One region of the Streptomyces sp. S186 genome, then DNA from elsewhere that is predicted to be linked to it. Evidence: riboswitches for the same ligand, from Rfam matches in the RefSeq annotation. Region 1 holds a riboswitch; the other holds the start of a gene.
What was found. A riboswitch is a leader RNA that binds a small molecule or an ion and turns the genes downstream of it on or off. The one in region 1 is predicted to bind glycine.
Positions count from the first base shown of each region.

Region 2: linked by a shared signal. The riboswitch ahead of gcvT (glycine cleavage system aminomethyltransferase GcvT) and the one ahead of gcvP (aminomethyl-transferring glycine dehydrogenase) in region 1 are both predicted to bind glycine.

Region 1 is NZ_CP193932.1:7,043,828-7,059,131, forward strand. It holds gene ACRAS8_RS30335 (sugar phosphate nucleotidyltransferase) at 1-675, shown strand, start outside; gene ACRAS8_RS30340 (DUF881 domain-containing protein) at 753-1,685, shown strand; gene ACRAS8_RS30345 (small basic family protein) at 1,682-2,014, shown strand; gene ACRAS8_RS30350 (DUF881 domain-containing protein) at 2,020-3,006, shown strand; gene ACRAS8_RS30355 (FHA domain-containing protein) at 3,125-3,973, shown strand; gene ftsR (transcriptional regulator FtsR) at 3,990-4,739, shown strand; gene ACRAS8_RS30365 (bifunctional nuclease family protein) at 4,793-5,263, shown strand; gene ACRAS8_RS30370 (MerR family transcriptional regulator) at 5,449-6,054, shown strand; gene ACRAS8_RS30375 (DNA polymerase IV) at 6,122-7,558, shown strand; gene ACRAS8_RS30380 (PRC-barrel domain-containing protein) at 7,468-7,863, opposite strand; glycine riboswitch at 7,966-8,063, shown strand; gene gcvP (aminomethyl-transferring glycine dehydrogenase) at 8,252-11,137, shown strand; gene ACRAS8_RS30390 (DUF5999 family protein) at 11,229-11,435, opposite strand; gene ACRAS8_RS30395 (hypothetical protein) at 11,780-12,364, opposite strand; gene ACRAS8_RS30400 (glutamate--cysteine ligase) at 12,916-14,472, shown strand; gene ACRAS8_RS30405 (hypothetical protein) at 14,615-15,019, shown strand; gene ACRAS8_RS30410 (hypothetical protein) at 15,151-15,304, opposite strand, start outside.
Region 2 is NZ_CP193932.1:2,680,464-2,695,767, reverse strand. It holds gene nadE (ammonia-dependent NAD(+) synthetase) at 1-344, opposite strand, end outside; gene ACRAS8_RS11070 (glycoside hydrolase family 25 protein) at 444-998, opposite strand; gene ACRAS8_RS11065 (M56 family metallopeptidase) at 1,466-2,428, opposite strand; gene ACRAS8_RS11060 (BlaI/MecI/CopY family transcriptional regulator) at 2,425-2,850, opposite strand; gene ACRAS8_RS11055 (DedA family protein) at 2,965-3,690, shown strand; gene ACRAS8_RS11050 (phosphatase PAP2 family protein) at 3,791-4,447, shown strand; gene ACRAS8_RS11045 (phosphatase PAP2 family protein) at 4,444-5,184, shown strand; gene ACRAS8_RS11040 (hypothetical protein) at 5,338-5,625, shown strand; gene ACRAS8_RS11035 (L-serine ammonia-lyase) at 5,713-7,095, opposite strand; gene glyA (serine hydroxymethyltransferase) at 7,446-8,705, opposite strand; gene gcvH (glycine cleavage system protein GcvH) at 8,791-9,168, opposite strand; gene gcvT (glycine cleavage system aminomethyltransferase GcvT) at 9,322-10,440, opposite strand; glycine riboswitch at 10,474-10,592, opposite strand; glycine riboswitch at 10,593-10,688, opposite strand; gene ACRAS8_RS11015 (AAA family ATPase) at 10,960-11,688, shown strand; gene ACRAS8_RS11010 (enhanced serine sensitivity protein SseB) at 11,804-12,643, shown strand; gene ACRAS8_RS11005 (enhanced serine sensitivity protein SseB C-terminal domain-containing protein) at 12,714-13,505, shown strand; gene ACRAS8_RS11000 (ABC transporter permease) at 14,002-15,000, shown strand; gene ACRAS8_RS10995 (ABC transporter substrate-binding protein) at 15,080-15,304, shown strand, end outside.

The DNA of each region.
Region 1 (15,304 bases):
GCGTCGGCCCGGGCCGCGTTCGGCGTGCGGTTCGACCCCGTCGGCGAGCGGCTCTCCTTGGTGGACGAGCGTGGCCGGATCATCGAGGACGACCGGGCGCTGCTGGTGATGCTGGACCTCGTCGCGGCCGAGCGGCGCAGCGGCCGGGTGGCGCTGCCGGTGACCACGACCCGGATCGCCGAGCAGGTGGCGGCGTACCACGGCACGCAGGTCGAGTGGACGACCACGTCTCCGGACGATCTGACCCGGGTGGGGCGGTCGGACGGCACGGTGTTCGGCGGCGACGGCCTGGGCGGCTTCATCATCCCGGAGTTCAGCAGCGTCTTCGACGGCGCGGCCGCGTTCGTCCGGCTGATCGGCCTGGTGGCCCGTACGCAGCTCACGCTCAGCCAGATCGACGCGCGGATCCCGCGGGCGCACGTCCAGCGGCGGGACCTGGCGACGCCGTGGGCGGTCAAGGGCCTGGTGATGCGGCACGTCGTGGAGGCCGCCGGCGACCGCGATGTGGACACCACCGACGGCGTGCGGATCGTGGAGGCCGACGGGCGATGGGTGCTGGTGCTGCCCGATCCGGCCGAGGCGGTCACGCATCTGTGGGCGGAGGGCCCGGACGACGCCTCTGCCCAGCAGCTGCTGGACGAGTGGGCGGCCGTGGTGGACAGCGCCGGCCGCTGACCGGCGGCCCCGCCGGCGCGCCGCCCGATGGGCGCGCCGGTGGGGCCATTGGGAGGCCGCGTCGCCGACATGGGACGATGTGCGGCATGTCGCAGCAGCGCCCCGTTCGGAGCAACCCCCACCCCTCGGCCGCGCGCCCGGATGCTTCGATGTCGCTGCTGACCAACGTGATGGACCACAGCCTCGACGACGGGTACGCGGAGGCCGCCGCGCGGAAGTCCGCGGCCGGCGTCGGTGGTCTGCCGCGCACGCTCCGGGCGAAGTTGGGTCTGGCGGCGGGTCTGGTGCTGGCGGCGCTGGTGGTGACCGTGGGGGCGGCGCAGGCGCGGGTGTCGGCGCCCACACTTGCCAAGGAGCGCGAGGAGCTGATCCACCGCATCCAGAAGGGCACCGCCGAGGCCGACACCCAGCAGCAGCGGGTGGACGCGGCCCGGGACGCGGTGGACCGGATACAGCGCGAGGCACTGAAGCAGCACGGTGACGGCAAGGCCGACCTGCTGGCGCTGCTGGCCGGTTCGACCCAGGTGACCGGGCCGGGCGTGAAGCTCGTCGTGGACGACGCCAAGGGGGCGGCGGCCGGCACCGGGGGGCCGCGCGAGAGCAGCGACTTCTCGGACACCGGGCGGGTGCGCGACCGTGACCTGCAGCGCGTGGTCAACGGCCTGTGGCAGTCCGGTGCGGAGGCCATCTCCGTCAATGGGCAGCGGCTTACGTCCCTCTCGGCGATCAGGGCGGCGGGAGACGCCATACTGGTCGACAACAAGCCACTGGTGCCGCCTTATACGGTGCTGGCGGTGGGGGACGGGCAGCGGTTGAGCACCGAGTTCCAGGACAGCGCCGACGGCCAGTATCTGCACGTGCTGCAGGAGAACTACGGCGTACGCGCCAGGATTTCCGTGGAGAGCGAGGTCACGCTGCCCCCCGCGCCCAGTTTGACCGTACGTACCGCAAAGCCGAAGGCCGGTGCCGCGAAGGCGGACGGCGCCGACACAGGGAAGGGCACATCGTGATCGCCGTACTGGGCCTCATCGTGGGAGTCGTGGTCGGAATCGTCGTCCGACCCGTGGTGCCGACGGTGGTCGAGCCCTACTTGCCGATCGCTGTCGTCGCCGCGCTGGACGCCGTGTTCGGTGGTCTGCGGGCGATGCTGGACGGCATCTTCGACGACAAGGTCTTCGTCGTCTCCTTCCTGTCGAACGTCGTGGTCGCCGCCCTGATCGTCTTCCTCGGCGACAAGCTGGGCGTCGGCGCCCAACTCTCCACCGGTGTCGTGGTGGTGCTCGGTATCCGCATCTTCTCCAACGCTGCCGCGATCCGCCGGCACGTCTTCCGGGCGTGAGGCCGATGGCAGCGGACGGGACCCCGGAGCCGGAGCGCACCCCGGACGAGCGGCCGGAATCCGGTCCGGCGCGGGAAGCCGGCGCGGATCACCCCGCGGGGCGGCGGCCGATGCCGCCGGAGACGCCTCGCCGACCCGCACAGGCGGAGCAGCGCGCCGGAGGCCCGGAGGCGGAACGCAAGGAGCAGGAAGCGGGACAGAAGCGGACCGAATCGGCGGTTGGTGAGGGTTCGGGCGTGACGGCGGACGAGGAGTCGGCGGCGCCGGCTCCGATGACCGGTCGGCAGCGGCTGCGGGCCAGTCTGTGGCCGCCGCGGCTGACGCGGGCTCAACTGATCGTCGCGTTGCTCCTGTTCATTCTCGGCCTCGGCCTCGCGATTCAGGTACGTTCCACAAGTGACAGCAGTGCGCTGCGGGGTGCGCGCCAAGAGGACTTGGTGCGCATTCTGGACGAACTGGACAACCGCTCCCAGCGGTTGACGGTTGAGCAGCGGCGCCTGGAGGGACAGAAGGCCGAGTTGGAGAACAGCTCGGACCAAGCCGAGGAGGCCCGGAAGCAGACCGTGGAGAAGGAACAGCAGCTGGGCGTGCTGGCCGGTACCGTCGCGGCGCAAGGCCCCGGCATCAACCTGACCATCGACGACCCCCACCACTCCGTGGAGGCGGACAAACTGCTGGACACCATCCAGGAACTGCGGGCGGCCGGAGCCGAGGCGATCCAGGTGAACGACGTGCGCGTGGTCGCGAACACCTCCCTCTCGGATCTCCGGGGCGGGGTGCGGATCGACGGCAAGCGCGTCACGCAGCCGTACCGCTTCAAGGTCATCGGGAAGCCGGAGGACCTGGAGCCGGCGCTCAACATCCCTGGCGGAGTGGTCCAGACACTGGAAAAGGAGCAGGCCAAGGTGTCTGTGGCCCGTGAAGAGAAGATCATCGTGGATGCCTTGCGACAGGCGAAGCGGCCTGACTACGCTCGGTCGTCATCCCAGTGAGGCGTCTACGTATGGTGATGGCCCGGCGAGGGCATGAGGTAGCGGGGGGTCGACGCACCGTGCGTGTGGTGTGTGGTGGAAACTGTCTGAAGGCCACGGACGTTCACAGGATGTCCGGATCGGCCGGTGTGTGCATCGAGGGTTCGTCCTGCCCCACGGGCGGGTCTGTGTCGTACAAGGGGAATCGCCCGTGAAGTTGTTTGGAAAGCTGTTCGGCAAGAGCGCGCGCAAGGAAGGCGACGGCGGCTCCGCACGGCACCGTGCGCCGCGCCGGCCGGAGGAGGACGCCGCGGCCGGTGACCGTCCGCTGTTCCGTGATGAGGTCGGCGGTCCGTCCGGGGGGCATGGCGCGGGTTCTGTTGACCCCTCCGGTGCCGGCCGCATAGGTTCCCAGGAACCATCAGCCGCACACACGGGTGGAGGGTCGACCTTGCCGGTTTGTACGAGGTGCGGGCACCGGAACGCCGAGGCGAGCCGGTTCTGCTCCAACTGCGGCGCGCCGCTGCGCGCGGGCGCCCAGCCCGAGCGGGCCTCCGAGACGACCTCGACGATCTCCATCTCGGGGATCGAGGCGTACGACGCGGAGACCACCGGGCAGAACCTGTCGCCGGCTCTCTCCCCGGAGGCCCAGGCGGCCGTCGACGCCCTTCCGCTGGGCTCGGCCCTGCTGGTCGTCCGCCGGGGCCCGAACGCCGGCAGCCGCTTCCTCCTGGACGGCGAGCTGACGACGGCGGGCCGGCACCCGCAGGGCGACATCTTCCTCGACGACGTGACGGTCTCCCGCAGCCACGTGGAGTTCCGCCGCGGTGCGGACGGCCGCTTCACGGTCACCGACGTCGGCAGCCTGAACGGCACCTACGTCAACCGCGAGCCGATCGACTCCGTCGTCCTCTCCAATGGCGACGAGGTACAGATCGGCAAGTACCGGATGGTCTTCTACGCCAGCCAGCGAGGCGTCGGCATCTGACCGCCAGGGAAGGCATATGCGCCATACACCGACAGGTGGTGCCGGCTCGTCCGGCACCACCTCCTCGGACCGCAAACCGATGAGCATCGGCACGGTGCTCGGGGTGCTGCGCGAGGAGTTCCCCGAGGTCACCGTCTCCAAGATCCGGTTCCTGGAGGCCGAGGGGCTGATCGAGCCGCAGCGCACGCCTTCCGGCTACCGCAAGTTCACCGCCGAGGACGTCGAACGGCTGGCGAGCGTGCTGCGGATGCAGCGGGACCACTACCTCCCCCTGAAGGTCATCAGGGACCACCTCGACGCCCTGGAGCGTGGTGAGCAGGTCTCGTTGCCGGCTCCGGCGGCACCCTCGGGGGACTTCGTCGAGGGCGTGTCCGAGGTGGACGGGGAGCGCCCGACGGCCTCCCGGATCGGCCGGGCGGAGCTGCTGGCGGCCGCCGAGGTCGACGAGGCGGCGCTCGCCGAATGGGAGTCGTACGGACTCATCGTCCCCCATGAGGACGGGGGATACGACATCGAAGCGGTGGCCGTCGCCAAACTCGTGGCGGACCTCGGCGGTTTCGGACTGGAGCCGCGGCACCTGCGGGCCGTGAAGGCGGCCGCGGAGCGCGAGGCGGGGCTGGTCGAACAGGTCGTTGCACCCCTTCGGCGGCACCGGAACCCACAGACCCGGGCCCATGCCGAGGCCACCGCCAGGGAGCTGGCCACGCTGTCGGTGCGGCTGCACGCCGCCCTGCTGCAGAGCGCCCTGCGGGTCCGGGTGCCGTGACCAAACGAGTGCCCGACTACCCAAACCGACCGAGCACGGCCTAGGGTTGCTGTGTGAACGAGCTCGACGTCGTGGGTGTCCGGGTGGAGATGCCTTCCAGCCAACCGATCGTGCTGCTGCGGGAGGTGGGAGGCGACCGCTACCTGCCCATTTGGATCGGGCCGGGCGAGGCCACCGCCATCGCGTTCGCCCAGCAGGGCATGGTCCCCGCCAGGCCGCTGACGCATGACCTCTTCAAGGACGTGCTGGAGGCCGTGGGGCAGGAGCTGACGCAGGTCAGGATCACGGATCTGCGCGAAGGGGTCTTCTACGCCGAGCTGGTCTTCGCCAGCGGCGTCGAGGTCAGTGCCCGGCCGTCCGACGCGATAGCGCTGGCGCTGCGCACCGGGACCCCGATTTTCGGTACCGACGGTGTGCTGGACGACGCGGGGATCGCCATTCCGGACGAGCAGGAGGACGAGGTGGAGAAGTTCCGCGAGTTCCTCGACCAGATCTCGCCGGAGGACTTCGGCACCAACCAGTGATCGGCCAGGCCACCCACCTGTTTCCGGCCAACCTGTGACCCCTTCCCCGCGACAAGTCACGAGAAACCACTCGTAGGGTGATTATCACTCGGCGTGGCGAGCGCGGCGATCGTTGACGCACCCCGGGTGACTGCATACCGTCGATATGGCAGGTCCCGTCCGGGACGTGGAGGACGGAGGGCGGCGTGGCAATCACCGGCGACGGTACGGCGGCGGAAGGGGCATTGCCGCTCCACAGGGGCGCGGCGGCCAACCGCAGCCCGGTACAGGCCGCTGCGATGTCGGGGGAGCGCGAGCCGGAGAGCATCGGCTACCGCGGACCGACCGCCTGTGCGGCGGCGGGCATCACCTACCGACAGCTGGACTACTGGGCACGCACCGGGCTCGTGGAGCCCAGCATCCGGCCGGCCTACGGGTCCGGCACCCAGCGGCTCTACAGCTTCCGGGACGTCGTCGTCCTGAAGATCGTCAAGCGGCTGCTGGACACCGGGGTGTCGCTGCAGAACATCCGCACCGCCGTCCAGCACCTGCGGGCGCGGGGCCTGGCCGATCTGACCCGGATGACGCTGATGAGCGACGGCGCGACCGTCTACGAGTGCACTTCGCCCGACCAGGTCGTGGATCTGCTCCAGGGGGGCCAGGGGGTCTTCGGCATCGCCGTGGGCGTGGTGTGGCGGGACGTGGAGGGCTCGCTGTCACAGCTCCACGGGGAGCGGGTGGACACCGGCGAGACGCTGATCGGGAAGAACCCGCACGACGAGCTGGCGCGGCGGCGCAACCGGGCCGGCTGACGGTCGTCGGGCGGTTCCCGGCCCGGGATCGGGCCGATTGTCAGTGGTGTGCGGCAGCATCAGTGGTGTGAGACGTGCGCCGACGATCCTGCATCTGGACATGGATGCGTTCTACGCGGCCGCCGAGCAGGCGGCCAAGCCGAGCCTGCGGGGAAAGCCCGTGGTCGTCGGCGGGATCGGGCCGCGCGGTGTGGTCGCCACCGCGTCGTACGAAGCGCGGGTCTTCGGGGTGCGTTCGGCGATGCCGACGGCGCAGGCGCGCCGGCTGTGCCCCAACGCCGCTTATCTCAGTCCCCGGTTCACGCTGTACCGCCAAGTGAGTGATGCGGTCATGGAGCTGCTGCGGGCGCTCTCACCGCTCGTGGAGCCACTGAGTCTGGACGAGGCCTTCGTCGATCTGGAGGCGGGCGGGGTGCCGGCGGAGACGGCCGCGGCGCGGGCCGTGGGGGAGCAGCTGCGGCGGGACATCAGGGCGGTCACCGGGCTGACGGGGTCGGTGGGGCTGGCCGGCGCCAAGATGCTCGCCAAGATCGCGTCCGAGGCGGCGAAACCGGACGGTCTGGTGGTGATCGAGCCGGGTACCGAGCGGGAGCTGCTGGGACCGATGCCGGTGCGGACGCTGCCCGGGGTCGGGCCGGCGACGGCCGAGGCGCTGCGCCGGGCCGGGATCCACACCGTCGCGGAGACCGCGGAAGCCGGCGAGGCAGAGCTGGTGCGGCTGCTGGGCAGGGCGCACGGCACCGGACTGTACGCGATGGCGCTGGGCCAGGACGAGCGGCCGGTGGTGGCAGAGCGGGACGCGAAGTCGGTGTCGGTGGAGGACACCTTCGAGGTCGATCTCACCGACCGGACGCGGGTGCGGATCGAGGTGCTGCGGCTGGCCGACCGCTGTGTCCAGCGGCTGCGGGCGGCCGGGCGGTCCGGGCGCACGGTGGTGATCAAGGTGCGCAACTACGACTTCTCCACGCTGACCAGGTCCGAGACGTTGCGCGGGCCCACCGACGATCCGGCCGTCATCAGGGAGGCCGCCGTGCGGCTGCTGGAGACCGTGGACACCACGGGCGGGGTCCGCCTCCTGGGCGTGGGGGTGAGCGGGCTGGCCGACTTCACACAGGAGGACCTCTTCGCCCAGATCGCCACGGAGCGGGAGACGGAGGAGGCGGGTGGGGTGGCGGAGCCGGAGGAGGAGGCGGGGGAGACCGAGGCCGCCGTCGAGCTGCCCCGGCGCTGGTATCCGGGGCTGGACGTGGTCCACGAGGAGTTCGGCGCCGGATGGGTGCAGGGCAGTGGCGTGGGGCGGGTGACCGTACGGTTCGAGACGCCGTGGTCCGCACCGGGGCGGGTGCGGACCTTCGTCGTCGACGATCCGGCGCTGCGGCCGGGCGAGCCGCTGTCGCTGCTGGGCGGGCCGGATCAGTCGTCCGCGCCGGCGATCCGCCCGAAGTCCGTGTCGGCGGACGGCGCGGCGGATTCCGCGGCCGGTGCGGAGATATCCAGGCGGTAGTGGTGGTAGAGCTGGAGCTCCTGCTCGGGGGAGAGGTGCCGGCCGACGCCGAAATCCGGGGCATCCTTGATCAGCTTGCGGTCATAGGGGATGTGCAGGCTGTCGCCGACCATCTTGCTCGGCTCCAGGGGGACGAACGCATCCCTGCTGAAGAGGCCGGTGCGGACGGCCGCCCACTCCGGTTCGCCCGTCGCGTCGTCGAGGTAGACCTCGTCGACGGTCCCTATTTTCGCGCCGTTCCGGTCGAACGCTTTGCGGCCGATGAGGCTCCGGGGATCGATATCGGCTTGCACGGTCCCTCCAATTGGTCGCAACTGCCTTGTGACAACTACGAAACGGCACATTTCCTGCCCCGGCCACTCGAAGGATCGTTTCGGCGGGGCGCTGGTAGGCTGGCGAATGGCCGTCGACCCCATGCGGGAGAGTCCTTTGTCGTTCGCGACCAGGGCGCCGAAGGAGCAAATCCTCCCCGGAATCTCTCAGGCACACGTACCGCATGGACGAGGTCACTCTGGAAAGCAGGGCGGGCCACGGACAGGCACCATGCCGGGACCCCTCCTCACCGACGGTGAAAGCCGGACCGCGGTCGCGGGCCGGTGAAGCTCTCAGGTTGAGATGACAGAGGGGGAGGCCGTCCGGGCACCAGCGCCGTGGTGCCCCTCGTAGGTCGCACTGACCAGGAGGCCCCCGCAGATGACCACCCACCGCATCTCGCTGACCGAGCTGGAGCGCGGCATCCCGTTCGAGGACCGGCACATCGGTCCCGACGCCGAGGCCCAGGCCAAGATGCTCGCGCAGGTCGGCTTCGGATCACTGGACGAGCTCACCGCCACCGCCGTCCCCGACGTGATCAAGAGCGCCGAGGCGCTGGGCCTGCCGCAGGGCCGCACCGAGGCCGAGGTCCTGGCGGAGCTGCGCGCACTCGCCGACCGCAACCAGGTCCTGTCGTCCATGATCGGGCTCGGCTACTACGGCACCTTCACACCGCCGGTGATCCTGCGCAACGTCATGGAGAACCCGTCCTGGTACACGGCCTACACGCCCTACCAGCCGGAGATCTCGCAGGGCCGCCTGGAGGCGCTGCTGAACTTCCAGACCGTCGTCGCCGACCTGACCGGACTGCCCACCTCCGGCGCTTCCCTCCTGGACGAGGGCACCGCCGCCGCCGAGGCCATGGCGCTCTCCCGCCGGGTCGGCAAGGTCAAGCAGGGCGTCTTCCTGGTCGACGCCGACTGCCTGCCGCAGACCATCGCCGTCCTTGAGACCCGCGCCGAACCGACCGGTGTGGAGGTCGTGGTCGCCGACCTCGCCGACGGCATCCCGGACGAGGTCGCCGAGCGCGGCGTCTTCGGTGTGCTGCTCCAGTACCCGGGCGCCTCCGGAGCCGTGCGCGACCCGCGGGCCCTCATCGAGCGGGCCCACGAGCTGGGCGCGATCGTCACGATCGCCGCCGACCTGCTGGCGCTGACCCTGCTCACCTCGCCCGGCGAGCTCGGCGCCGACATCGCGGTCGGCACCAGCCAGCGCTTCGGCGTCCCGATGGGCTTCGGCGGCCCGCACGCCGGCTACATGGCCGTCCGCGAGCAGTACGCCCGCAGCCTGCCCGGCCGCCTGGTCGGTGTCTCCGTCGACGCCGACGGCAACAAGGCGTACCGCCTCGCGCTGCAGACCCGCGAACAGCACATCCGCCGCGAGAAGGCCACCAGCAACATCTGCACCGCGCAGGTGCTGCTCGCCGTGATGGCCGGCATGTACGCCGTCTACCACGGCCCCGAGGGGCTGCGCACCATCGCCCGGCGCACCCACCGCTACGCCGCGATCCTCGCCGGGGGCCTGAAGGCCGGCGGCGTCGAGATCGTCCACGACGCCTACTTCGACACCCTCACCGCCCGGGTGCCGGGCCGGGCCGCCGAGGTCGTCGCCGCTGCCCGCGAGGCCGGCATCAACCTCCGCCAGGTCGACGCCGACCTCGTCGGCATCGCCTGCGACGAGACCACCGGACGGGCCCAGCTGGCCGGCGTCTGGGGTGCCTTCGGAGTCCAGGGCGACATCGAGGCGCTGGACGCGGCCGTCGCCGACACCCTTCCGCAGCCGCTGCTGCGCGCCGACGACTACCTTGCCCACCCGGTCTTCCACCGGCACCGTTCCGAGACCGCGATGCTGCGCTACCTGCGCACCCTCGCCGACAAGGACTACGCGCTGGACCGCGGCATGATCCCGCTCGGCTCCTGCACGATGAAGCTGAACGCCACCACCGAGATGGAGCCGGTCACCTGGCCCGAGTTCGGCCAGCTGCACCCCTTCGCCCCGGCCGACCAGGCGCAGGGCTACCTCACGCTCATCGGGGAGCTGGAGGAGCGGCTCGCCGCGATCACCGGCTACGACAAGGTGTCCCTCCAGCCCAACGCCGGCTCCCAGGGCGAACTGGCCGGTCTGCTCGCCGTCCGCGCCTACCACCGCGCCAACGGGGACGAGCAGCGCACCGTCTGCCTGATCCCGTCGTCGGCGCACGGCACCAACGCCGCCAGCGCCGTGATGGCCGGCATGAAGGTCGTCGTCGTCAAGACCGGCGAGGACGGCGAGGTCGACGCCGACGACCTGCACGCCAAGATCGAGAAGCACCGCGACGAGCTGGCCGTCCTGATGGTCACCTACCCGTCCACCCACGGCGTGTTCGAGGAGCACATCACCCAGATCTGCGCGGCGGTGCACGACGCCGGCGGCCAGGTCTACGTGGACGGCGCCAACCTCAACGCCCTGGTCGGCCTGGCCGAGCCCGGGAAGTTCGGGGGCGACGTCTCGCACCTGAACCTGCACAAGACGTTCTGCATCCCGCACGGCGGCGGCGGCCCCGGCGTCGGCCCGGTCGCCGTCCGCGCCCACCTGGCGCCCTACCTGCCCAACCACCCGCTGCAGCCCGCCGCGGGCCCGGAGACCGGCGTCGGGCCGGTCTCCGCCGCCCCCTGGGGCTCCGCCGGCATCCTGCCGATCTCGTGGACGTACGTCCGCCTGATGGGCGGCGAGGGCCTCAAGCGCGCCACCCAGGTCGCGGTGCTCGGCGCCAACTACATCGCCAAGCGCCTGGAGCCGCACTACCCGGTGCTCTACACCGGGCCCGGCGGGCTGGTCGCCCACGAGTGCATCATCGACGTCCGGCCGCTGACCAAGGCGACCGGCGTGAGCATCGACGACGTCGCCAAGCGGCTCATCGACTACGGCTTCCACGCGCCGACGATGTCCTTCCCCGTGGCCGGCACGCTGATGATCGAGCCGACCGAGAGCGAGGACCTCACCGAGCTGGACCGCTTCTGCGACGCGATGATCGCCATCCGCGCCGAGATCGACAAGGTCGGCTCGGGGGAGTGGGACAAGGACGACAACCCGCTGCGCAACGCCCCGCACACCGCGGCCGCGCTCGGCGGCGAGTGGACCCACCCGTACACCCGCGAGGAGGCCGTCTTCCCGGCCGGCGTCCACGCCGCGGAGAAGTACTGGCCGCCGGTGCGCCGCATCGACGGTGCCTTCGGCGACCGCAACCTCGTCTGCTCCTGCCCGCCGCTGGACGAGTACGACGCCTGATCACCGCCTGCCGTCGGTGACCGGTGGCAACATCAAGGGCCCTCGGCCGATGCGCCGGGGGCCCTGGTGTACGTGCCGGGCGATCGCTGGATCACGCGGCGGCGGTCACCCGTGGTGTGCCGAGCGGCCGGTGCGGGGCGATGACCTGCCCGTCCGGCAGCAGCTCACCGGTGTCCTCGAAGAGCAGGACGCCGTTGCACAGCAGGCTCCAGCCCTGTTCCGGGTGGTGCGCCACCAGGTGTGCGGCCTCCCGGTCGGTGGAGTCGGCTGACGGGCAGGGTGGTTCATGCAGGCACATGGAAGTTGTCTTTCGCTGCGGAGTGGTGAACGCACGGCTCGACGAAGTGGTCATGGCCGTTCCCCCGTTTCATGTCGGTCCCAGTCTTGCCCTACGGACGGGAATCCGCAGGGATTTCGCAGCAGCGGTGCACACTCGATACGGACGTGTCACCCGTGCGGGCGGTTGCCCCCAAGTCGGCGTGTGACCCCGGGGGTTGACGCACTACCGGCGCACGGGGCGGACGGCGCCGTGCGCCCCGCGGCCGGGGAGGCCATGGGGCGCACGGTTGCGGGGCGGTCGCATGGTGGCCGGCGTCCTCCTGTCCGGGCCGGCTGGAGCGGCGTCGGCGCTGGTGAGGGCGGTCAGGCCGGCTCACGGAGCAGTGGCGGCGGGCCCAGGCGCCGGGCGAGGCGGGGCAGCAGGTCGGTGAGCCGCTGCGGGAGGTAGGGGGCGATCCCGGGCGGGGCGGGCGCCAGCGGCACCAGGAGGTCACCGTCGGCCGGCATCCCGTCGGCGCCGTCCGCGGTGAGGTCGTGGTGCAGCCACAGGGTCAGCATGTACAGCTCCGGGACGGACAGCAGGCGGGGCTGGTAGGGCGCGGCGAGCGACTCGGCCTGCTGCAGGGCCCGTTCCGTCGCGGCGACGTAGGGGCCGTCGCAGAAGTGCGAGAACGCCCAGCCGTCGGCGGTGGGCCGGGCCTCGGCGGCGGCCACGGCGCGCTCGCCGCCGCGGATCAGGAACCGCCAGCCGAGGAGGCGGGTGCGCGGCGGACCGGCCTGGCTGACGTCGTCCCACACGTGCACGGGCAGCGGGTGGTCGGGGCTCAGCGGCCCCTGATGGGTGCGGAGCGCGGAGGCCGGGGCCTCGCGGACCGCGGTGGGGGAGCCGAGAGCGCTGAGAACGCTGCGCAGGGCGGGCGCGGGGGCGGGAGGAACATGCAGCGGCATGGCGGGTCGCCTCTCACTCAGGAGACACGGTGGAGCGTGGCAGTACGGACGGCGCTGTCTGCGGGCGGGTCAGAGCCTGGCTGGCCGGGCTGCGGACCGGTGGGTCGGACGCAGTGCCGGGGCACCGGCGGAACACCGCCATGCGGGGCGCCAAATCTCTGCCTCGTCAGCGAAGTTTATACGACATATGTTCTGGAAGTGTTTCGGCTACCCGCCTTGCGGATTTCCGGCAAGGCGGAATCCGGTCCACCGTCCGGGGTGATTTTCGCCGCTTTGTGCGGGAATTGGCAGGCGTCACCTCGCCATATATCCGTGAAACGGTCGGCCGGAACCCGTCGGTGTTTTTTACGAGCGGAAAGCGGACGACCCCGGCCGACTGGATATGCCTGCGGAAAATGCCCCGCGCGCTCCTCTCCCAGAGTAACGGTACCGTCCTGCCCCTGACGCGTTATCGATCAGACTGCCGGGGCATCATCGACCGTAGCCCGTACGCCGGGGCGGCGCCTACCAGCCCGTGCCCGCGAGCAGTTCACCCGAGGAGGGACCCGCCGATGGGGGAGAAGGTCGCCGCGGCCGGGCACGACCTGGCGGACCGGGAGCGTTATCGAAGAAAGCTGTACGACTGTCTGGAGGGATTGCACCGACTGCTGGCGGAGAAGCGGTTCGACCGCCCCAAGAATCTCATGGGTCTGGAGATCGAGCTCAATCTCGCGGGTGCCGACGGCCTCCCCCGCATGCTGAACTCCGAGGTCCTCGAACGGATCGCCAGCGGCGATTTCCAGACCGAACTCGCCCAGTGCAATCTTGAGGTCAACATCACCCCGCACCGATTGTCCGGACGCGTTCTCGACCAGCTCGCCGAGGAACTGCGCACCGGACTCGGCTATGCGGAGCGAAAAGCCCGGGAAGTCGCCGCCCGCATCGTCATGATCGGCATCCTGCCCACCCTGCACGCCGACGACCTCACCGTCGCCAGCCTCTCCGCCAACGACCGCTACGTCCTCCTCAACGAGCAGATGCGGGCCGCCCGCGGCGAGGACTTCGCCATCGACATCCAGGGCGTCGAGCACCTGGTCACCCGCTCGCCCTCGATCGCCCCCGAGGCTGCCTGCACCTCCGTCCAACTGCACCTCCAGGTGACGCCCGGCCGGTTCGCCGCTGTCTGGAACGCGGCCCAGGCGATCGCCGCCGTCCAGATAGCCGTCGGCGCCAACGCTCCCTTCTTCTTCGGCCGGGAACTGTGGCGCGAGTCGCGGCCGCCGGTCTTCCAGCAGGCCACCGACACCCGCGCGCCGGAACTCCAGACCCAGGGGGTGCGCCCGCGCACCTGGTTCGGCGAGCGCTGGGTGGACTCCGCCTACGACCTCTTCGAGGAGAACCTGCGCTTCTTCCCGCCGCTGCTGCCGCTGTGCGGGCCGCAGGACCCGCTGCGCGTCCTCGACGAGGGCGGCGCGCCCGACCTCGCCGAAATGGTGCTCCACAACGGCACGATCTACCGCTGGAACCGCCCCGTCTACGCGGTCGCCGACGGCGTCCCCCACCTCCGCGTCGAGAACCGTGTCCTGCCGGCCGGCCCCACCATCGCCGACGTCATCGCCAACACCGCCTTCTACTACGGTCTGGTCCGCGCCCTGGCCGAACAACCCCGCCCCGTGTGGACCCGGCTCCCGTTCAGCGCCGCGGCCGCCAACTTCGACACCGCCTGCCGCCACGGCATCGACGCCACCCTCCGCTGGCCCCGGCCCGGCCGCGCCGGCGGCCTCACCGAGCTGCCCGCGGTCCGCCTCGTCCGCCAGGAACTGCTGCCGCTGGCGGCCGCCGGACTGGACGCCTGGGGCGTCGAACCGGCCGACCGCGACCACTACCTGGGCATCATCGAGGCGCGCTGCGCACGCCGGGTCAACGGGGCCTCCTGGCAGGCCGGGGCGTTCCACCACGCGCTGCGCCAGGGGCTGTCCCGGGACGCCGCGCTGGCCGCGATGACCCGGCGCTACGGCGAGCTGATGCACACCGGGGAGCCGGTCCACACCTGGCCGGTGCCGTGGGCGCCCGGCGCGGTCGTCGTCCCGGCGCAGCGGCGCAGCGCGGCCGGGGGCACCGTGTCGTGACCGGCGCAGTGCGGCGCCCGCGACGGCTCCCGTTCACTGGCTGACCCGGCGCCGGTCTACCGGGGACCGTGCCGGCCCGCTGCCGTGATGGCCTTGAGGATCGCCTCGTGGATCTGGGCTGGTAGGCGGCCAGGGTGGTGTCGTGGAGGCCGGGGGCACCGCGCGGCACCGGGGACAGGAGTTCCTGGCGGGGTCCAGCCGCCAGCGGCCTCCCCGCCCGGGGACCGGCAGGGCCATCGACGGCGAGGCGTCCACGGCGGTGGTGATCCGGGCGCTCCGCACCGTGACGGTCCACATGCCCAGCAGCGCCCGGAGCTCCTTGGCCGGCGGCGGATCGGCGGGGGTGCCCGGGGGCGTCGTCCAGCAGCGTTATGAAGCGGTTGGCGGCGCGGCTCTCGTCGGCGGTCAGGGAGTCCTGGTCGACCAGGGTGTACGGGGCGGCGGCCTCTTCGCCGGTGCCGGGCTCCTTATGGTCGGCGGTGTCGATACGGGCCAGGGCCGGCAGCCCGGTGGCGCTGCGGGCCGGGTCGGCGATGCCCAGGTATAAGGCGCTGCCGGAGGTCGCGGCCCGGGTCAGCGCGGTCCAGGAGTACGTCCTTCCTGGCCGGCCGGAGGCCTTGGCGGCACTGTGGACCGCGCCCAGCGCGACCGGCGAGGAGGCGAGGGTGCTCACGGAGGTCAAGAAGGGCCGGCCGATCGTTGCGCGCGCGAGCCGGCGACCTCGGAGGAGGGCTGTGCGTTGACCGTGACGTCCAGGCACTTGCCGTCGGTGCGGACCTCGTCCTCTCTGGCGCGGTCCGCCACCGCGTTCAGCGTCGGCGCCATATCGGGC
Region 2 (15,304 bases), 4.4 Mb from region 1:
CGGACGTCGACGGTCAGCAGGCGGTCGGCGCGCAGGAACTCCACCGCGCGCTGCGCGTCCTTCTCGTCCGCCTGCTCGCCGTAGGGCAGCCGCATCGCGAAGAAGGTCGCGTCATGACCCTCGGCGCGGGCCCGCTCCACGGCGAGCTGGCAGAGCCGGCCCGCGGTGGTGGAGTCGACGCCGCCGCTGATGCCGAGCACCAGGGCGCGCAGCCCCGTCGACGTCAGCTGCGCTGTGAGGAAGGACACCCGGCGCTCGATCTCCCGCTCGGCGTCGAACTCCGCGGGCACCTGGAGTTCGCGGGCTATCTCCTGCTGCACGGCCTGGGCCGACGGGTCCGTCACGGGTGCTCCTTACGCGATTGCGTCACGCACTGTGCGCCCGCCGCGGGATCGTGTCACGCGGAGTGTCGGCCAGGCGTGTCCGGTTACTGCCGGAGAAGTTTATGCCGGGTGCGCCCACTTCTTGAGCTCGGCCTTGCTGCCGAAGGCCATGACGTCCTTGTCCAGCGGCGAGTCGGTGTACTGGTGGATGCGCCACTTCGCCTTGATCCGCGGCTCGCCGGCGGTGACGTAGTCGGCGATCCACAGCCCGTCCGCGGCGTACGAGGTGGTGTCGCGGTGCAGCCAGAAGTCGCGGTTGCAGTAGAGCAGCACCCGGTGGGTGGGGCGCAGCTTCTTGACCTCCCGGAGGAACTCGTCCTTCTGCGCGTTGCTGGCCTGGGTGCCGGAGCCGGTGGTCTCCCAGTCGGCGGCCAGCAGGTCGCCCTGGAGCGACGCGCACTGCTCGACGAAGTAGCGGGCCTGGGCGGCGATGTTGCCCGGCCACAGGAAGTGGTAGAAGCCGACCACGGCGCCCGCTTCCCGGGCCCGTGCCGCCTGGGCCGACTGGTGCGGGTTGGTGTAGGTGTGGCCCTCGGTGGCCTTGATGAAGACGAAGTCCAGCCCCTTGGCGGAATACCCGGTGTTGTACGCACTGACATCGACACCGTGCAGCATGAGCGGCCTCCTGCCCGTCGGACCTGCGGAATACGAAGCGCCATCTGCTCGAAGCGGCTGCCGCCCCCTCTAGCAGTTCAGCATGTTCACGACCGGAGACGCCAGATCGCCGCGCCGAAGTTCCCAGCAGCACAGGGGAGTTGGTGACGCATGGCGCGGGTGGGGCGGGTGGTGCGGATGGGGCGGGGGTTTGCGGCGGACGGTCGCGGCGCCCGGATGCGCCCGGCCGTCCCGGGCCCGCGTGCGCCCACGCCACTTCAGGCCCGCGTGCGCCCCGGCCGCTTCAGGCCCGCGTGCGCCATGGGCGTTGGAGGACGCGGGCTGGGTGGCGTTGCCGTGATGGCGGCGTGGCCGGCGGGCCGGCGGCCGGGGGCAGGCGACGCGGGCGTCCGGGGCGGTGCTCCCGTGGCCGGGCCGGGCGCGACGCGACGCGGCCGGGTGGGCCCGGTGGCCCAACTACCCTGTCCCTAGCGGCCCTTGGGCTCCCCCTGGGCCGATTCCACCGTGCGGTGGAGGTCGGCCGCGGCGTCCACCGCGCCGGCCGCGGAGACCGTGACGCAGGCCAGCAGGGCGGCGGCTATCAGCCGGTGGCCGACCGGCGCGGCGCGGCCGCGGGGGCGGTCCGCCGGGCGGTCGGGGGTCAGCAGGGCGGCGACCCGGCGGGGCACCGGGCCGGCCGTCGCGGCGAGCGCCGTGCCCGGGCGGGGCGCGGCCGCGGGGTGCGTGCGCGCGGCCAGCGCGGCGCGGCCGATGGCCCGGGCGGTGACCTGGCGGTCGCCCACCCGGGAGGCGGCGGACTCGTCGGCCCAGCGCTCCAGCGCGTACGCCAGCGGGGAGCGCAGGCCGCGGAGCAGCGGATGGCAGCCCGCGGCCAGCGCGGCGGTCAGCAGGAAGAGGTGGTGGCGGCCCGCGAGGTGGGCGCGCTCGTGGGCGAACAGCGCCTCGCGTTCGGCCGGCGGCAGCGCCCGCAGCATCCCGGCGGTGACCACCACCCGGCCCGGCCGGCCCGGGAGGGCGTAGGCGTCCGGCGCTGCGTCCGGCAGTACGCACAGGTCGCCGGCCCGGCCGTGGGCGTCGGCGGTGCGCCGGGCGGTGCGCAGCTCGGCGCGGTGGCGCAGGGCGCGGCGGGCGACCGCGCACGCGCAGAGGGCCAGCAGTGCGCCGGCGACCGGGGCGGCGGGGACCGTCACCGCCGCGCCGGCGCCCGGCAGCGCCCGCACCAGATGGCCGAAGGCCGCGACCGGCGGCAGCCGCAGCGCCCCGGCGACCGTGAGCAGGCACAGCGCCGCGGCCGTGCAGGCGGCCAGTACGGCGGCGCAGCCGGCCAGCAGCCAGGCCGCGGCGCGCGGCGGCAGCGACTCGGCCAGTCGCCGCGCGGTGGGCACGGCCAGCAGCGGCACCAGCAGCGGGATCCAGACCGCGAAGATCATGGCGTCGTCCCGGACCCGGGGCCGGGCTCGGAGCCGGGGCGCCGGCCGGGCGCGTCCGTCTCGTCCAGCAGCGAGCGGAGCAGCCGCTCGTCCTCGGTGGTCAGCTCGGAGACGAAGCGGGCGAGCGCGGTGGTGCGGTCGTCCTGCTTGTCCAGCTCGCTGCGCATCCGCCGGGCGGTCAGGCCGGCGGAGTCGTGTATCGGTGAGTACGCGAAGCCGCGGCCGGCCCGGGTGCGGGAGACCGCGCCCTTGTCGTACAGCCGGCTGAGGATGGTGGTGACGGTCGTGCGGGCGAGCTCGCCGCCCAGCTCGCCCTGGACCTCGGCGGGCGTCAGCGGTCCGTCGGCCGCCCACAGCGCCGCCAGCACGCTCGCCTCCAGCTCGCCGGCGGGGCGGCGGGCCGCGGGGGATGTCTCCGACATGGAACGCCCTCCACCCTTTCGTCGTCTACAGTTCCGTAGACCGTCTACGTGGCTGTAGACGGTCGGGCCGGCCGCCCGGCAGGCCCGAAACCCATTATGGGAGGGGCCACTGACATGGCCGTAGCGGCCACCGCACTGTCCGCCACCGCCGTCACACAGGCGGTCAACGTCCTCGACGCCGGCTCACTGCTCGCCGCCTTCGGCGCGCTCGGCGTCGCCGTCGTCCTCTTCGCCGAGACCGGCCTCCTCGTCGGCTTCTTCCTGCCCGGCGACTCCCTGCTGTTCACCGCCGGACTGCTGTGCGCGCCCGGCGTCGGCGGCGCCGTCCACCTCGCGCTGCCGCAGGTCCTCACCGCCGCGGCCGCCGGCACCCTCGCCGGCTCGCAGACCGGCTACTGGATCGGCCGCCGCGGCGGTCGCGCCCTGCTCGCCGGCGGCCGCTCCCGCAAGCTCCGTGAGGGCGCCGCCCGCGCCGAGGAGTACCTGGCCCGCTACGGCCACGCCAAGGCGATCGTGCTGGCCCGCTTCGTGCCGATCGTCCGTACCGTGCTCAACCCGCTCGCCGGCGCCCTCAACGTGCCGGCCCGCACCTTCACCGTGTGGCAGGCCGCCGGCGGCCTGGGCTGGACGCTCGGCCTCACCCTCGCCGGATACGCCCTGGGCTCCTCGGTGCCCAACGTCGACCGGTATCTGCTGCCGGCCGTCGCCCTGGTCGTCCTGGTCTCGCTGGTCCCGATCGCGCTGGAGGTGCTCCGCTCGCGCGCCGGGCGCCCGGCCGGCGGGCCGGACGCGGCGCCCGGCGATGCGCCGGATCATGCCTCCGCGCCACCGGCACCCTGACCGACCCGGCACACTTAGGGAGCACGACGGGCGGCCGGCGCACCACACGGGCCGCCCGGCACCCGGCCCACGCACCATGCACCGCCAAGGAGTAAGCCCAGTGACCGACCTCGCCTTCGGCGGAGCCTCGATCGACGGCGGCCTGTACACCTCAGTGACCGGCTTCGCCCAGGACATGCCGCACTTCCTCAACGTCCTGGTCTCCTACTGGACCGACCTCGGGCTGGGGGTCTTCGCGCTGCTGATGCTGGTCGCCTGGTGGCGCGCCCGGCAGCGGCTCGGCGGCAGCTCCCGCCGCCGGCTGGCGCGCGGCGAGGGCCGGCACGCGCCGCCGGTGGCGATGGCGATGGCGCTCGCCGTCCCGGTCGTCGTCGTGCTGGCCTACGTGGCCAACGACGTGGTCAAGGCGTTCTTCCACGAGCAGCGGCCCTGCCAGACCCTGCCCGTGGTCACCGTCGAGCCGTGCCCCGGGCTCGGCGACTGGTCCTTCCCCAGCAACCACTCGGCCATCGCCGCCTCCGCCGCGATCGCGCTGCTCCTCCTGGACCGTCGGCTCGGCGCCCTCGCCGTCCCGGCCGCGCTCCTGATGGGCGCCTCCCGGGTCTGGGTCGGCGCCCACTACCCGCACGACGTCGCCGTCGGCCTGATCGTCGGCACCCTGGTCGCCGCGGTCCTCATGCCGCTCGCCCGGCGTGCCGCGCCGCTCGTCGAACGCGTCCGGGAGACCCCGCTGCGCCCCCTGGTCGCCACCCGGTGACGCCGCCGGAGCGGGCCCCCGGCCCACCGTGCGACGGCGCGCGCCCGGCCCCCGGCCGCGGCCCGCGCCTCGGCGCGCCCCCCGGCCGTCTCCTCATCCTCGCGGCCCTCTCCGCCGCCCTGTTCACCGCCGCGGCCGTCACCACGGCCCTGCGGCACGGCGCCCCGCTCGCCCCCGAACGGGCCGCCCTTGACTGGTCCACCGCCCACCACGGCGAACCGCTGCGCACCCTGGCCGGCGCCCTGACCGCCACCGGCACCGGCGCCGTCCCCTACCTGATGGCGCTCCTCGCCGGCCTGCTGGCCGGCCGCGGCACCCGTGGCCGGCTCCGCGCGGCGGTCTGCGCGCTGCTCGTCCTCGCCGCCGGCCAGGCCGTCCGCCGCGGCCTGATGGAACTGCTCGCCCGGCCCCGCCCGCCGCTCGCCGACTGGGCCGCGCACGCCTCCGGCCACTCCTTCCCCTCCGGCCACGCCACCACCGCCGCACTGGCCGCCGGCATCCTGGCCTGGGGCGTGCTGCGCCGCGCCCGCCCCGGCACCGGCCGGCTCCGGTGCGCCCTGCTCGCCCTCTGGGCCCTCGGCGTCGGCCTGACCCGCGTCTACCTGAGCGTCCACTGGGCCGGCGACGTCCTGGCCGGCTGGCTGCTGGCCGCCACCCTGCTGCCGCTCGCGCTGCTCCTCGACCCCCTGGCCGTCCCGCGCCAGCCGGCCCCCACGGGACCTCCCCCCAGGGCTTGACCACGATTGGCTGACGAACGCCCCAGGTCTTCACCAAGGCCCGCATGGACCCCCACCGGGCCGAGCACCACTGTCCTGTGCACCGGTGAGCGCGCCCGAACGCCGCCGGCGCCGCGCCCGTATCCGCACCAGCGCAGCACCAGGGGGACCGCAATGACCCAGCAGACGAGCGCCCCGCCCACCCGCCGCCCGGCCGGCGCCCGCGGCCGCTGCCCCGCCGCCGCGTCCGCCGATCCCACCCCGTGCGACGGCCCGCCCGATGCCGCCACGCTCATCGACCGCCACGGCCGCGAGGTGGCCGGCTGCGTCCACCACTGCGCCCGCCGCCTCCCTGGCCTCGACGGCGCCCGCGTCCACCCCTTCGTCCCCGCCCCCCAGGCCCTGGACATCTACTTCCGCGCCTGCGAACTCCCCCCGTTCGCCTGGGAGATCGGCCGCTGACGGCTCCGTCCCACACAAACGCCCCGACCGCCGACGAGCCACAACTCGCCGACGCCCGGGGCGGGGAGCGGAGGAGTCCGGGGGGACTCAGCACTCGATGATGTTCACCGCGAGGCCGCCCCGTGCCGTCTCCTTGTACTTGACGCTCATGTCGGCGCCGGTCTCCTTCATGGTCTTGATGACCTTGTCGAGGGAGACGTGGTGGCGGCCGTCGCCGCGCAGGGACATCCGGGCGGCGGTGACGGCCTTCACCGCGGCCATGCCGTTGCGCTCGATGCACGGGATCTGGACCAGGCCGCCGACCGGGTCGCAGGTCAGGCCGAGGTTGTGCTCCATGCCGATCTCGGCGGCGTTCTCGACCTGCTCGGGGGTGCCGCCGAGGACCTCGGCGAGACCGCCGGCGGCCATCGAGCAGGCGGAGCCGACCTCGCCCTGGCAGCCGACCTCGGCGCCCGAGATGGAGGCGTTCTCCTTGAAGAGCATGCCGATGGCGCCGGCCGCGAGGAGGAAGCGCACCACACCGTCCTCGTCGGCACCGGGGACGAAGTTGACGTAGTAGTGCAGCACCGCGGGGATGATGCCGGCCGCGCCGTTGGTGGGGGCGGTCACCACCCGGCCGCCGTCGGCGTTCTCCTCGTTGACGGCCATGGCGTAGAGGGTGACCCACTCCATGGCGCGGGCCGCCGCGTCGCCCTCGGAGCGCAGCGCGCGGGCGGCGTTGGCCGCGCGGCGGCGGACCTTCAGGCCGCCGGGGAGGATGCCCTCGCGGGACATGCCGCGGGTGACGCAGCCCTGCATGACCTGCCAGATCTCCAGCAGGCCGGCCCGGATCTCCTCCTCGGTGCGCCAGGCCTTCTCGTTCTCCAGCATGAGGGAGGAGATCGACAGGCCGGTCTGCTGGGAGAGCCGCAGGAGTTCGTCGCCGGTGCGGAAGGGGTGCTTCAGGACGGTGTCGTCGAGCTTGATGCGGTCCTGGCCGACCGCGTCCTCGTCGACGACGAAGCCGCCGCCCACCGAGTAGTAGGTCTTCTCCAGCAGGGGCGCGCCCGCCGCGTCGTAGGCGAAGAGGGTCATGCCGTTGGCGTGGTACGGCAGCGACCGGCGGCGGTGCAGGATCAGCTGGGTCGACTCGTCGAAGTCGATCTCGTGGGCGGCGCCTATCTCGGCGCCGAGGAGGCGGAGGCGGCCGCTGGTGCGGATGCGCGCCACCTCGTCGTCGGCGGTCTCGACGTCGACGGTGCGCGGGGAGTGGCCCTCCAGGCCCAGCAGCACCGCCTTGGGGGTGCCGTGGCCGTGGCCGGTGGCGCCCAGCGAGCCGAAGAGTTCGGCGCGGACCGAGACCGTCTGGGCGAGCAGACCGTCCTTCTTGAGCCGGCCGGCGAACATCCGGGCGGCCCGCATGGGGCCGACGGTGTGGGAGCTGGACGGCCCGATGCCGATGGAGAAGAGGTCGAAGACGGAGATGGCCACGGGGGCTGACTCCCTTGTCTGCTCGTGGTGGACGGTGGAGCACATCGGGGCAGGAATGGGGTGTTTTCCGGCCCGGCTGTCGAGCGTAACCCGCTCGCGGGGGAATGCCGCCGGACGGGAGGCGGCGGGCAGGGGAAGCCACCGGGGACGGCGGGAGAACGATGGCGGGAGAACAGGGGGACGGGGCGAGGCCGGACGGTGGCGGCGGCGGTGGGCGGGGAAGGGCGTCCGGGCAGGCGGAAGCGGCCCCGGGGCGGTGGTCCGGCCCGGGGCCCGGTGGGGCGGCGGGCCGGAGAGCCGGTCCGCCGCCCGCGGCTACCGGGGGCCGTGGCGCCCCGGCGGCCGGCCCGTCACAGCGACGGGTACAGCGGGTACTTCTCCGCCAGCGCCGTGACCCGGGCCTTGAGCGCCTCGCGCTCGTAGGTGGGCTTGAGCGCCTCGGCGATGATGTCGGCGACCTCGCGGAAGTCCTCGGCCTGGAAGCCGCGGGTGGCCAGCGCGGGCGTGCCGATCCGCAGGCCGGAGGTGACCATCGGGGGCCGCGGGTCGTTCGGGATCGCGTTGCGGTTGACGGTGATGCCGACCTCGTGGAGGCGGTCCTCGGCCTGCTGGCCGTCGAGAGCCGAGTCGCGCAGGTCGACGAGGACGAGGTGGACGTCGGTGCCGCCGGAGAGCACCGAGACGCCGTGCTCCCGGACGTCGTCCTGGACCAGGCGCTCGGCCAGGATCCTGGCGCCCTCCAGGGTGCGCCGCTGGCGCTCCTTGAACTCCTCCGACGCGGCGACCTTGAAGGACACCGCCTTGGCGGCGATCACATGCTCCAGCGGGCCGCCCTGCTGGCCGGGGAAGACCGCGGAGTTGATCTTCTTGGCCAGCTCGGCGGTGGACAGGATCACACCGCCGCGGGGGCCGCCCAGCGTCTTGTGCGTGGTCGTCGTCACGACGTGGGCGTACGGCACGGGGGAGGGGTGCAGACCCGCGGCCACCAGGCCGGCGAAGTGCGCCATGTCGACCATCAGGTACGCGCCGACCTCGTCCGCGATCCGGCGGAAGGCGGCGAAGTCGAGCTGGCGCGGGTAGGCGGACCAGCCGGCGACGATCAGCTTGGGGCGGTGCTCCTTGGCGAGGCGCTCGACCTCGTCCATGTCGACCAGGTTGGTCTTCTCGTCGACGTGGTAGGGCACCACGTTGTAGAGCTTGCCGCTGAAGTTGATCTTCATGCCGTGGGTCAGGTGCCCGCCGTGGGCGAGGTTCAGGCCCAGGATGGTGTCGCCCGGCTTGATCAGCGCGAACATCGCGGCGGCGTTGGCCTGCGCGCCGGAGTGCGGCTGGACGTTGGCGGCCTCGGCGCCGAAGAGCGCCTTGATCCGGTCGATGGCGATCTGCTCGACGACGTCGACGTGCTCGCAGCCGCCGTAGTAGCGGCGGCCCGGGTAGCCCTCGGCGTACTTGTTGGTGAGGACCGAGCCCTGGGCCTCCATGACGGCGACCGGGGCGAAGTTCTCCGACGCGATCATTTCGAGGGTGGACTGCTGGCGGTGCAGCTCGGCGTCGACGGCGGCGGCGACGTCGGGGTCGAGCTCGTGGAGGGAGCTGTTGAGAAGCGACATGAGACTTCCGAGACTTCCTGGAGAGGGGGAGCGGGCGGGGCGCCGCGGCCCCGCCCGTGCGGTGGCGGGAGCCGGCGCGGGGGCGTCAGCCGGCGGCGAAGGCGGTGTACTCGTCGGCCGTGAGCAGGTCCTCCGGCTCACCGCTGACCTTCACCTTGAACAGCCAACCGCCCTCGAACGGGGCGGAGTTCACCAGCGAGGGGTCGTTGACGACTTCCTCGTTGACCGCGGTGATCTCGCCGTCCACGGGCGAGTAGAGGTCGCTGACGGACTTGGTCGACTCCAGCTCACCGCAGGACGCGCCCGCGGTGACGGTGGCCCCGACCTCGGGGAGCTGCACGAAGACGACGTCGCCGAGCGCGTTCGCCGCGTGCTCGGTGATGCCGACCGTCGAGACGCCGCCCTCGGCGTCCGACAGCCACTCGTGCTCCTTGCTGTAGCGCAGCTGCTGGGGGTTGTCCATGGCTCGATTCTCCTGTACGCGGGGGTGTGATCGTGAATGGGGGGCGCCTCCCGGACGGCGTCCGCGAGGGTTGTCTCGCCCTGTGAGACACGCGGCGCCGGACGCGACGGCGCGGGCCCGTGGCGGGCGCCGCGGACGGCCCGGCGCCGGCCGCTACTTCTGCCGCTTGTAGAAGGGCAGTGCGACGACCTCGTACGGCTCGTGGGTGCCGCGGATGTCCACCCGGACGCCCTCGGTGCCCGGTGCGGCGTGCGCCGCGTCGACGTAGGCCATGGCGATCGGCCGGCCGAGGGTGGGGGAGGGCGCCCCCGAGGTGACCTCGCCGATCGCCGTGCCGTCGGCGTCGACGACCGGGTAGCCGGCGCGCGGGACCCGGCGGCCCTCGGCGAGCAGGCCCACCAGCTTGCGCGGCGGGTTCTGCTCGGCGCGCCGGGCGGCCGCCTCCAGCGCCGCGCGGCCGACGAAGTCGCCCTCCTTCTCGAACTTCACGACCCGGCCCAGGCCCGCGTCGAAGGGCGTGAGCGCGGTGGTCAGTTCGTGCCCGTACAGCGGCATCCCCGCCTCCAGGCGCAAGGTGTCGCGGCAGGACAGTCCGCACGGGACCAGTCCGACGTCCTTGCCCGCCTCGGTCAGCGCCTCCCACACGGCGGCCGCGTCGGCCGGCCGGACGAACAGCTCGAAGCCGTCCTCTCCGGTGTAGCCGGTCCGGGCGATCAGCGCCTCGACGCCGGCGACCGTGCCGGGCAGTCCGGCGTAGTACTTCAGCCCGTCCAGATCGGCGTCGGTGATCTTCTTGAGGATGCCGGGGGACTCCGGGCCCTGGACCGCGATCAGCGCGTAGGCGTCCCGGTCGTCGCGGACCGCGGCGTCGAAGCCCGCCTGCCGGCCGGCCAGCGCGTCCAGCACCACCTGGGCGTTGGCGGCGTTGGCGACGACCATGAACTCCCGCTCTGCCAGCCGGTAGACGATCAGGTCGTCGAGGATGCCGCCGTCGGCGGCGCAGATCATGGTGTAGCGGGCCCGGCCGACCTTCAGGGCCCCGATGTTGCCGACCAGCGCGTGGTCGAGCAGCGCGCCGGCCTGCGGGCCGGTGACGGTGATCTCGCCCATGTGGGAGAGGTCGAACAGGCCGGCGCGGGTGCGCACCGCGACATGCTCCTCGCGTTCGCTGCTGTAGCGCAGCGGCATGTCCCAGCCGGCGAAGTCGGTCATGGTCGCGCCGAGTGCGCGGTGGGTGGCGTCCAGCGCGGTGAGGCGGGGGGCTTGTGTCATCGTTCCGGGCTCCCAGGCATGGGTGACAAGACGGTCTCCCCATCTGTCATCGGAACCTGAGAGGTTCACCGGGAGCCCACGAACGAGCCCGGTTTGCACCTTGGGTGGAGCCGTCCCCCTTCACCGGGCGGGGGCTCGCTTTTCAGATCTGCCTCGCCCGCGCGGTATAGGGGCCTGAGAGATTCAAGGGAGGACTTGCTCCTTCGGCGCCCCGCCGTGGCGGCCGGGGACTCTCCCGCGCGGGTTCAAGCGGCCGGTATGGAGTTGGCTGGCTGCGCACGAGTGACCAGTGGTGTGCCCGTGGCGGCCACATCATTACACGGGATCGCCGGATACAGGAGCCCCGGCCGCCGCTCCGCGACCGGCCGCCCCGCCGCGACCCGCGGCCGCTTCCCCGGATCCGGTGGCGGTCCCGGCCGTCACCTGCTGCTCATCACTTGCTGCTCATTACCCTTTCTTGACACTCTGCGGGAAGGCGGGGTCCCGAACCCGGCCGATCCGAGGGGGAGGGGCGATCACGTGCACGGCGAAGCGGCGTACGCGACGACGGCGGGGGTGGCGGGGGTGGCACCGCCGGGGCCCGTATCGGAGGGGGCACCGGCCGCGCCCCCGCGGCCCGCGGTCCGGCCCGCCCGGCTCCGGATCACCGACCTCCGGTTCCGGGACGGCACCCGCACCTCCCGCACCGATCCCCGCACCGTCCTCCGTTTCCCCTCCGGCGACCTCGTCGTGGTCTCCGGGCTGCCGGGCAGCGGCAAGAGCACCCTGATGCGGCGGGTGCTGCCGGAGCGCGACGGCCACGGCGCCCCGGTGCACCGCCTCGACTCCCAGGACACCCGCGAGCGTTGGGAGCGCGGCCGGCTGCGCCGCCTCCCGTACGCGCTCTACCGCCCGCTGGTCCGGGCCGCGCACTACGGTGCGCTGCGCCGGGCGCTCCGCTCCGGCGGGAGCGTGGTGGTGCACGACTGCGGGACGCTGGCGTGGGTGCGCCGCTGGCTCTCCCGGGCGGCCCGGCGCGACGGCCGGGCGGTGCACCTGGTCCTCCTCGACGTGCCGCCGCAGACGGCGCTGACCGGCCAACGGGCCCGCGGCCGCGGGGTGTCGGGATACGCCTTCGCCCGGCACCGCCGGGCGGTGCGCCGGCTTCTCGCCCGGGCCGAGCGGTCCCGCCTCCCCGCGGGCTTCGCCTCCGCGGTGCTGCTGGACCGGCCCGCCGCCGGGGCGCTGCAGCGCGTCACCTTCGGGTGAGACTGCCGGCTTCGGCGCCCGGCGGTCCGCCCGTTAGGGTCTGATCCACCGGCGGTCCATGGGCCCGCCGCCAGGTTCAGGGGCCGGGCAGCGCGGCCAGTAATGGGTGGGTGAGATGAACTATCCGGACAATTACCCGCAGCACGGCGGAGCGGTGCCGGGGCAGGTGCCGGACGCGGGGATACCGCAGCCGGCCTGGCCGGCCAACGAGCTGGAGCAGGTGCTGGCCGCGTCGGTCGGGCACCCCGGGGCCGGCGGCCGGATCGTCGAGGTACTGGGCCGCAGCCTGGTGTGGGTGCCGCTGCCCGAGGGCGGCGGCCCGGACAGCGCCGGCCCCGGGGCGGGTGGCCTGGACCTGCCCACCGTCGAGATCGGCGGCGCCGCCTACGTCCCCGTCTTCAGCTCCGAGCAGGAGTTCCTGAAGGTCGTCGGCACCCACCTGTCGTACACCGTCGCGCCCGCCGTGGAGTTCGCCCGCGGGCTGCCGCCGATGCTGGGCATCGCGGTCAATCCGGACGGCACCGTCGGCGTCCCGCTGCCGCCGCCCGCGGTGGCCGAACTGTGCCGCGCGGGACGGACCGAACTGGACGGCCCGCAGGCCGCCGGCGCCCGGGTGCGGCTCTTCGAACCGGACTGGCAGGACGAGCCGGTGGACTTCCTGGCCGCCGCCGGCCTGGAGTTCTCCGGCGCCGGCTCGGTGCTCGCCGCCCGGCGCGCGCTGGCCAGCGTCGAGGGCGACACGCCGGCGCTCTTCGTGGGCGTGCAGTTGGACACCGTTCCGGAGCGGCTGTACGACGGCAGCGCCCGCGACGAGGTGCTCGCGGCGCTGGGCCGGGCCCTGGGCCGGGTGCCGGTGCCCTGGCCCGTCCAGCTCGTGCTGCTCGACGTCGCCCAGGGCGACCCGGTCGCCGACTGGATGCTGGAGCGCGTGCGGCCCTTTTACACCCGGCCCTGACCCATCGGACACGCCCTAAGCTGGGAGCGACGGGCGGGCGCAGGCCCTGCCGGGAGAAGGGACGGACCACGTGAGCGCGGGTGCGCATCAGGGAGCGGCGGCGGCCGAGCACGTCGAGCAGATGCTGCGGCAGGTCACGCCCGGGCGCTATGACGCCTACGAGGCGCTGCTCGGGGCCCTCGCACACGGGCAGGTCTGGATGCTCCTGTGGCACGGCCGGGCCGGCCAGCCCGACGCCCAGTACGGCAACATGGAGGTCGACGGGCTGGGCTACGCCCCCTGCGTGACCTCCGCCGCCGAACTCGCCGCCTCCGGCTGGACCCGCGACCACGAACTCGTCAGCGGCCCCGAGATCGCCGCCTCCCTCTTCCCCGACCGCTGGGGCCTGTGGCTGAATCCGCACGCTCCCGGCGGCGGCGTCGGCATCCCCTGGCTCGACCTGCGCCGGATCGCCGCCGGCCTGGACCGGCTGCCCGCCGGGCCGCTGCGGATCTCCGAACCGGTCATCGACATCCCGCAGTTCTACGCCCTGCTCGCCCAGAACGCCCACCGCACGCCCCCGGTGCGGTCGTTGCGCCGGGCCTGGGTCCAACCCGCCCTCGGCGCCCCGTATCTGGCGATCGGGCTGGACCTCTACGACACCGGGCAGCCCTCGGTGGACGCCGCGCGGCTGATGATCCAGCAGTCGATGGGCGCCGTACCGGACGGCCTGCCGGTCTCCACCGTCGCCATGAACGACGAGTACGACCCGGTCGGGATGTGGATGCGGGCCTGCGCCCGCCCGTTCTTCGACCGCGACGGCTACGCCCAGCCGCCCGTTCCGGGCCCCACCTACGGTTACGGCCAGCCGCGCCCCTACTGATCCGTAGTACGGATCGGATCGCCACGTCTCCCCGCGTATCCCCGCTTGTCGTCACGTAGCCCCACGTAGCGGCACGACTTCCTCGATCCCCGCAGCCGGCCGCGGAGCCTCGGCGCGCCGTCCGTCTCGCGGTGAATTCCCCTTGTACGCCCGGGAGTTGAGGGCCTACCCGCCCGCCCCGCGCACCGCTCAGTCCGCACCGCTGTTCGTATAACGGAAGGCTGCGGGCCACATCACAGTTACGCATCCATTCCACGCCAGGGCTGGTGAGTGATCGCGGCTCGGATGAAGACTCCCGGCATCGAGGACCTCGGTCCTTTGTACGAGCATCATCCGCCACCGGAATCCTGCGCATCCTTGAGCCGTCCGCAGGGCCGGACTCCCGCGAGAAGCGGAGGAGAGGGCGGCAGCGGAACACCAGTGAGGTAGCGACAGGCCGCCGCCGCGGCCGGGCACAGGGCCGGGCTCCATCGGCCGGGAGGGGTTCTGAGGCACCGTGACCGCACCGATCGAGACCACCGGGGCGGCTGCCGAGGCGCAGCCGGAGGCGGTCCTGAAGGGCGTGGAGAGCAAGCGGATCGAGGGGCGCTCGCTCGGCCAGATCGCCTGGCTGCGCTTCCGTCGCGACAAGGTCGCGATGGCGGGTGCCGTCATCGTCGTCCTGCTCATCCTCGTCGCCGCGCTCTCCCGTCCGCTGCAGCACCTGTTCGGCCTGGACCCGAACCAGCCGCACCAGGACCTGATCGACCCCAACACCACGCTCCCCAAGGGGGACTTCGGCGGGATGAGCGCCGACCACCTGCTGGGCGTGGACCCCAAGTTCGGCCGCGACCTGCTCTCCCGCATCCTGGAGGGCTCGTGGGTGTCGCTGCTGGTGGCGTTCGGCGCGACGCTGCTGTCGGTGGCCATCGGCACCGTCCTCGGCGTGGTCGCCGGCTTCTACCGCGGCCGGGTGGACGCCTTCATCAGCCGCATGATGGACGTCTTCCTGGCGTTCCCGCTGCTGCTGTTCGCCATCGCGATCTCCGCGTCGCTGCAGGGTGGGGCGTTCGGCCTGGAGGGCCTGCCGCTGCACATCTCGGTGCTGATCTTCGTGATCGGCTTCTTCAACTGGCCCTACATGGGCCGGATCGTGCGGGCCCAGACCCTGTCGCTGCGGGAGCGGGAGTTCGTCGCCGCCGCCCGCGGCCTGGGCGCCCGCGGGCCGTTCATCCTCTTCCGGGAACTCCTGCCCAACCTCGTGGGACCGGTCATCGTCTACTCGACGCTGCTGATCCCCTCCAACATCCTCTTCGAGGCGGCGCTGAGCTTCCTGGGCGTCGGCATCCAGCCGCCCCAGTCGTCCTGGGGCGGCACGCTGACCCAGGCGGTCAAGTACTACGAGGTCGACCCCCAGTACATGATCGTCCCCGGCCTCGCGATCTTCGTCACCGTGCTGGCGTTCAACCTGCTCGGTGACGGCCTGAGGGACGCGCTGGACCCGCGCAGCCGCTGACCGGCCGCCGGCCCCGACACCTCACCACCTGCCGTTTCGAACTGACGTTTCTCGATGAACGAAGGGGACACCGAGCATCATGCGCAGGTCACTTCCGGTCGCGACTGTCGCGGCCATCACCAGTGCGGGCCTCCTGCTGGCCGGCTGCAGCGGAAAGGGGTCCTCCGACAGTTCGGCCGGGGCCAACGCCGCCACCAAGGGCGTCGTCAACGCCTCGGACGAGAAGGGGGGCACCGTCACCTACGCGATGAGCGACGCCCCCGAGTCGTTCGACCCGGGCAACACCTACTACGCCTTCGTCTAC